DNA from 3 places in the Acidovorax sp. BL-A-41-H1 genome. Region 2 is predicted to be linked to each of the others. Evidence: predicted binding sites of a transcription regulator. Region 2 holds the regulator's gene; each other region holds the start of a gene.
The links. The regulator FNR, encoded in region 2, switches genes on or off when oxygen is low (the NO sensors DNR and NnrR bind a similar motif). The targets are predictions, from matches to a motif close to TTGATNNNNATCAA.

Region 1: ACTPOI_RS12525 (universal stress protein) is a predicted target of FNR. The motif match lies at 1,292-1,305, and genes of this name have one in related genera.
Region 3: ubiU (ubiquinone anaerobic biosynthesis protein UbiU) is a predicted target of FNR. The motif match lies at 997-1,010, and genes of this name have one in related genera.

Annotation. Positions count from the first base shown of each region.
Region 1 is NZ_JBPVJQ010000005.1:309,176-311,441, forward strand. It holds gene ACTPOI_RS12515 (hypothetical protein) at 1-364, shown strand, start outside; gene ACTPOI_RS12520 (2OG-Fe dioxygenase family protein) at 426-1,211, shown strand; gene ACTPOI_RS12525 (universal stress protein) at 1,389-1,826, shown strand; gene ACTPOI_RS12530 (tetratricopeptide repeat protein) at 1,917-2,266, opposite strand, start outside.
Region 2 is NZ_JBPVJQ010000006.1:994,574-996,839, forward strand. It holds gene ACTPOI_RS17805 (FixH family protein) at 1-167, shown strand, start outside; gene ACTPOI_RS17810 (hypothetical protein) at 256-549, shown strand; gene fnr (fumarate/nitrate reduction transcriptional regulator Fnr) at 714-1,436, opposite strand; gene hemN (oxygen-independent coproporphyrinogen III oxidase) at 1,622-2,266, shown strand, end outside.
Region 3 is NZ_JBPVJQ010000003.1:215,589-217,854, forward strand. It holds gene ubiU (ubiquinone anaerobic biosynthesis protein UbiU) at 1-916, opposite strand, end outside; gene ACTPOI_RS02145 (MFS transporter) at 1,137-2,266, shown strand, end outside.

The DNA of each region.
Region 1 (2,266 bases), on a different contig from region 2:
CTATGGCCGCATCAACATTGGCAATGCGCCACCGCCACCGCTGCTGTACGCAGAGCCGATCATCATCCAGCGGCCCGCCGTGGTGATGCCGCGTTCGCCGATCTACATGTATGTCCCGCCCGGCCACGCCAAGAACTGGTCCAAGCATTGCTCGCGCTACAACGCCTGCGGTCAGCCTGTGTACTTTGTGCAGGAGCCACCGCGCGGTGGGTACAAGCATGACAAGTACGAAAAGCATGACAAGGGCCACAAGGGTGACAAGGGCAGCAAGCACCGCGACGAGCGCCACTGGGACGGCGATGACCGGGGCCATGGCAACGGGCGTGGTGAAGGCCGTGGCAAGGGCAATGGCAACCGCGACTGAGGCGTGCCAGGAGCCCTGCGACGCCTGTGGCGCAGGGCGCTGCGGTTAAGCTCGGGCCACTATGGCCCAACCCAGTTTTGTTCCTCCCTTCACCACCCCGGCCGCCGTGGCCGAGAACCTGCGCACCACCGGATTTGCAGTGCTCGCGCCGTCCGACGTGGCCCACTGGACTGGTACTGACCTGCCAGCGCTGATGGCGCTCAACGGCAGCTGGAACAATCTCCCGCCTGATGAATTCCTCAAAGATGGCGGGCGCTACCGCAAGCGCCGCCACGCCTGCTTTGTGGTCGATGCCGGCCAGGTGCAGCAGGTACCGCACCGGCCCCACTGGCAGCCTGTGGAGTACAACGCCCTGCACGGTGGCATGGAGCGCTGGTTTGCGCCCATGGAGGCCGACACTGTGGCCCAGCCTGTGTGGCAGCGCCTGATGGCAACCCTGGCGGGCGTTTCGGATGCCGTGTTTGGCGGCGCGCAGGCACCGGTGCCGTGGTTTGTAGAGGCGCACCAGTTCCGCATTGACACCACCGATGGCATTGGCCGCCCCACACCCGAAGGCGCGCACCGTGATGGCGTGGACCTGGTGGCCGTGTTCCTGGTGGGGCGCCATGGCGTCAAGGGCGGCGAGACGCGTGTGTTCGAGGCCAGCGGCCCCGCGGGGCAGCGCTTTACGCTGACCGAGCCGTGGTCGCTGCTGCTGCTGGATGACGCACGCATGATCCATGAAACCACACCCATCCAGCCAGCAGCCCCCGGCGGGCACCGCGACACGCTGGTGGTGACCTGCCGGCGCGGCAGCTTTCAAGGGGCTGATGTGGTGGGGCAGGGCGCAGCAGTAGCGGCGGCCTGACGCGTCCGCTCGGCAGCCATGGCGCCCGCTGCACACAGCGCGCAGGTGCCGCATTTCCTGTTCGGCCGCGTCCCCGGGATTTGATCCGAATCAAGGTGCGCGGTATGGTGGTGGGGGACACTCGTCGTCAAGGTTGGGCCACGAGCCTGGCCTCCACCTCACTCAAGGAGAAGTACCATGTTCAAGCACATTCTGGTTCCTGTCGACGGTTCGGAAACATCACTGCTGGCCGTGTCCAAAGCTGCCGGGCTGGCCAAGGCATTTGGCAGCGCAGTGACGGCGCTGTATGTCGTCGATCCGTATCCCTTCACCGGCGTGGGTGCCGACTTTGCGTACGGTCAGGCGCAGTACATCAACGCCGCCAAGGCTGAAGCCAACGCTGCGCTGGAGGCCGTGCGCAAGGCCATGGGCGATGCGGGTGTGCCCGTGACCACTGTGGTGGGCGAGGGCCATGCCGTGCATGAAGGCATCATGCGCGCGCTGGAGGGCACCGATATCGACCTGGTCGTGATGGGCTCACACGGCCGCCGCGGGCTGGAAAAGCTGATGCTGGGCAGCGTGGCGCAAAAGGTGCTGGGCGTGGTGCGCGTGCCCGTGATGGTGGTGCGCGGCTAAGGGCTTCCGAGGCGTTTCAGCCCGGGCTCCGCACGTCGAATTTGCACCCTGCAAGCGCGCCCAGACGGCCACACGGCCACACGGCCCATTTCAGGCCTTCTGCATGTACACATACCGGCCCGCAATGGGCTGGTGTTCGTGAAAGCGGATAGGTGCATCCAGTACCTTCCGCACCGCCAGCCCATGCGTGTGTGCCAGGGCGCGCAGGTAGTCCTCGCGGTGGGCGTAGCGCAGGCTGGGCAGCAGTTGCACGCCCGGGCCCTGCTCGGCGTCTTCCACCGTAAAGGCCAGCCAGCCACCGGGCTGCAGGCGCAGTGACGCCAGCGCAAAGGCGCGCTCCAGCGGGCCCACATAGATGAACACATCGGCGGCCACGATCAGGTCGTACGGCGCACCGCCGTCGCCCAGGTGGTCGTGGATGTCGTGAACGTGCAGATCGT
Region 2 (2,266 bases):
TCACCTTGTGGCTGGCCATCTCGCGGCCTGACCCCGTCGTCGCGGAAGACTATTACCGCCAGGGCGTGGAGATCAACAAGACCCTGCAGGGTGCCGACAAGAGCCTGTTGCCAGCAGTGAAGGCCCGCAACCACGCGGCCACCCCTGCCGAAGACGCACCACGCTGATCCCTGCCATGGCTGTCCGATTAGGGCGGCTTGCGCAACACCTGCGACCCTGGTCAACCGATCCTGAAAAAAAGAGGAGACAAGCGCGATGTGGACCCAACGCCTGATGTGGATAGCATGGCCTGCCTTTTTGATGGCAGGTGTGCTCGAGATGCTCGTCTTTGCGCTCGTCGATCCTCATGACCTGCACTGGTTTGGCCAGCCCGTGCCACTTTCACGGGAAGGCGTCTACACGCTGGCGTTTTTTGCTTTTTGGGTGGTCACCATGGCTTCCAGTGCGCTCACCACGCTGCTGGCTATGTCGCCGTTCGAGCTCAACCGGTGCCCGGTACCCGACGGAGAGCGGCCGGACGATTGCCGCAAGACTTCGGGCTGTGCCTGAACTGTCGGCGAAAGCCAGGCCGGGAGCCTTCAAGGGCAGGTTGCAGTCGCCGAGCCGCCCATTGCCCAACAGTGCGCGGTGAAGGTGTTGACAGGTTCAACCGGGCGGCTGAGCCGCGCTGTCAAATGAGCAGGCCTCCCGAGAACCCTCCGGCCACGCCCTGCTCAGTGGCAAGGCTGCTGGCTGTTGACAATGCGGCGCAGCGCGTCGGTGTCCAGGATGCGCACATGCCGCTGCTTGACCTCGACGATCTGTTCGTCGACAAATTTCGAGAAGGTGCGGCTCACGGTTTCGAGTTTGAGACCCAGGTAGCTGCCAATCTCTTCCCGGGTCATGCGCAGCACCAGTTCTGACTGCGAGAAGCCCCTGGCGTGCAGGCGCTGCACCAGGTTCAGCAGGAAGGCCGCCAGGCGCTCTTCGGCACGCATGCTGCCCAGCAGCAGCATCACGCCATGCTCGCGCACGATCTCGCGGCTCATGATCTTGTGCACGTGGTGCTGCAGGGCCGTGACCTCGCGCGACAACTCCTCAATGCGGTCAAATGGCATGACGCAGACTTCAGCGTCTTCCAGAGCAACGGCGTCACAGGTGTGGTGGTCGTTCACGATGCCATCGAGGCCGATGATCTCGCCTGCCATCTGAAAACCCGTTACCTGGTCGCGGCCATCTTCCGTGGCCACGCAGGTCTTGAAGAACCCGGTCCGAATCGCATACAGCGACGTGAATGTCTCGCCGTTGCGAAACAAGGTTGCGCCGCGCTTGACCTTGCGCCGCACGGCCACCACTTCGTCGATGCGCTGCAGTTGTTCTTCGTTCAGTCCTACGGGCATACACAGCTCCCGCAGGTTGCAGTTCGAGCAGGCGACTTTGATGGTGAGCGGATTCATGGCCGGTGGAACTAGTTGCGGAAAATAAGGATACTCCGCATCTGCATCAAACAGATGACGGTTGACCTCATGGGGCCAAATGATATGCGTCAAATTGTCGCAGTCAGCGCCTTGTGGCCGCTTGATGTAAATCAAGGACTGCCCGCGGCAGCTGCGGCACAGTCAGGGCGTTCCGAAGGATGCCCATGACCGCTGTCTCCCCTGACCTGCTGCGCCGATTTGATGTAGCGGGGCCACGCTACACCTCCTACCCCACCGCTGACCGCTTTGTCGAAGCCTTTGGGCAGGAAGATTATGTGCTGGCGCTCGATCAGCGCAGGAACGGAACGGTTGCGAAGGCGCTGCCGCTGTCGCTCTATGTGCACATTCCTTTTTGCGAATCGTTGTGCTACTACTGTGCGTGCAACAAAATCATCACCAAGCACCACGACCGGGCCGATCTTTACCTGCGGTACCTGAGCCGCGAAATTGACCTTCATACCGCCCATTGCGGAACAGGGCAGGTGGTGTCGCAGCTACACCTGGGCGGCGGTTCACCCACATTCCTCTCGGACGATGGGTTGCGTGAACTCATGGCTGTCCTGCGTCGCAGCTTCACGCTGGCACCGGGCGGTGAATACTCGATCGAAGTCGATCCGCGCACGGTGAATGCTGACCGCCTGGCAGTCCTGGCCGAACTGGGTTTCAACCGGCTGAGTTTTGGCGTGCAGGACTTTGATGCGGAGGTGCAGAAGGCCGTGCACCGGATCCAGCCTGCCGAGCAGGTGTTCTCGCTCGTCGAGTCGGCTCGCTCGCTCGGCTTCGACTCGGTGAACGTCGATCTGATTTAC
Region 3 (2,266 bases), on a different contig from region 2:
TCGTGACCTGCGCCACGTAAGCAGGGCTGCGCTGGCGGCCTTCGATCTTGATGGCACGCACGCCCATCTTGGCCAGCTGGGGCAGCAGCTCCAGCGTGTTCAGGCTGGTGGGCTCCTCGATGGCGTAGTAGTTCTCGTCGTCACCCACGTCAAAGCGCCCCTTGCACAGCGTGGGGTAGCCGGCGTTCTCGCCCGCGCCGTAGCGGTCGATCAGGATGCCGTTCAGGCGCGACTCCAGCCCGCGCGGCGTTTCTTGCCAGCGCACGGCCTTGGCGGGCGAGCACACACCGTGCGTGTTGGGCGACTCGCCGGTGGCGTACGACGACAGGGCGCAGCGCCCCTCCACCATCACGCACAGGCTGCCAAAGCCGAACACCTCGATCTCGACCGGCGTGCGGTCGATCACCTGGCGCACCTGCTCCAGCGACAGCACACGCGGCAGCACGGCCCGCACGATGCCGAACTGCTCGCGGTAGAAGTTGATGGCCTCGTGGTTGGTGGCCGAGCCCTGCACCGACAGGTGCAGCCGCAGCTGCGGGTGGTGCCGCACGGCGTACTGCATGAGGCCCGGGTCGGCCAGGATGACGGCGTCCACGCCCAGGGTAACCGCCTTGTCGAGCGCGCTGCGCCAGGGCCCGGGGTTGCCCGCCTGCGGGTAGGTGTTGAGCGCCATGAACACCTTGCAGCCGCGCTGGTGGGCGTAGGCAATGCCGCTGGCAATGGCGGCCTCGTCAAAGTTCAGACCGGCAAAGTTGCGGGCGTTGGTGGCGTCACGCAGGCCCAGGTATACGCAGCTGGCGCCGTGGTCCACCGCGGCTTTGAGGGCGGGCAGGCTGCCGGCAGGGCAGACGAGTTCAGGTGCTTGGGGGATGTCGGCGGCGGCGGGCGCGGTTTCCGGGCGTGTCGGGGAGTCCATCATGGGCAAGAAGTTGCGGGCCTCCGAATGGAGAACCCAGGCGATGGGCGCGACGATAGTGACAGCGCCGCGTGTTCCTGCTGATGTGCATCAACCGCGGTGCACAATGCCAGAGCAAAGTAGTTGGGTTTTGATGCGGCACAGTTTCGCAACGGCACCCGCGCGCTGCTTGCGCCGTGCCGCCCTCCCCTTTTCCCCTACTCGCTGCCGCGCTCCTGCCGTGAACAAGAACCTCTGGTTGCTGGCCCTGTGCCAAGGCCTTTTCCTCACCAACAACGTCGTCTTCATCGCCATCAACGGGCTGGTGGGCCTGCAATTGGCGCCCTTTGGCTGGATGGCCACGCTGCCGGTGATGGGCTACGTGGTGGGCGGGGCGCTGGCCACGCCGCTGGTGGCGCGCTCGCAGTCGCTGTGGGGCCGCAAGGTGTCGTTCCAGATCGGCCTGGCCGTGGGCGCGGCGTCGGCGGCGCTGTGCGCCTGGGCCGCGTTTCAGGGCAACTTCTGGCTGCTGTGCGCGGCCACGGTGGTGGCGGGCTACTACAGCGCCAACGGCGGTCTGTACCGCTTTGCAGCGGCCGAGCTGTCGGCGCCCGACTACCGCGAAAAAGCCGTGTCGCTGGTGCTGGCCGGCGGCCTGCTGGGCGCCATAGCGGGGCCCAACCTGGCCAGCGCCACGCGCACGCTGTTCCCGGTGCCGTTTGCCGGGGCGTACATCGCGCTGATCGGGGTGGCGCTGCTGGGCATGGTGTGCATGGCCGCGATCCGTTTCGAGGCCGAACGGCCCGTGCTCAACGCTGCGGGCGAGGTGGCCCGGGGACGCCCGCTGGGCGAGCTGATGCGCCAGCCGGCCTTCATCGTGGCCATCATGGGTGCTGCGCTGGGCTACGGCGTGATGAACCTGCTGATGGCGGCCACGCCGCTGGCCATGCAGGTGTGCGGCTTTGACTTCGATGCGTCGGCGCTGGTGCTGGAGTGGCACGTGATCGGCATGTTTGCACCGGGCTTCTTCACCGGGCACCTGATCAAACGCGTGGGCGTGCTGCCGGTAATGGGGGCAGGCGTGGTGCTCAACCTTGCCTGCGTGGCCGTGGCGCTGATGGGGGTGGAGCTGCACCACTTCGGCGTGGCGCTGTTCCTGCTGGGCGTGGGCTGGAACTTCCTGTTCACCGGCTCCACCACGCTGGCGATCACCGCCTACCGGCCGGAGGAAAAGGACCGCGCCCAGGCCGCCATCAACTTCTGCGTGTATGCCACGCTGGCACTCAGCGCGTTCTCGTCGGGCGTGCTGGTCACCACGCAGGGCTGGACGCTGCTGAACGCGGGGTCGCTGATGCCGATTGCTGTCACCGG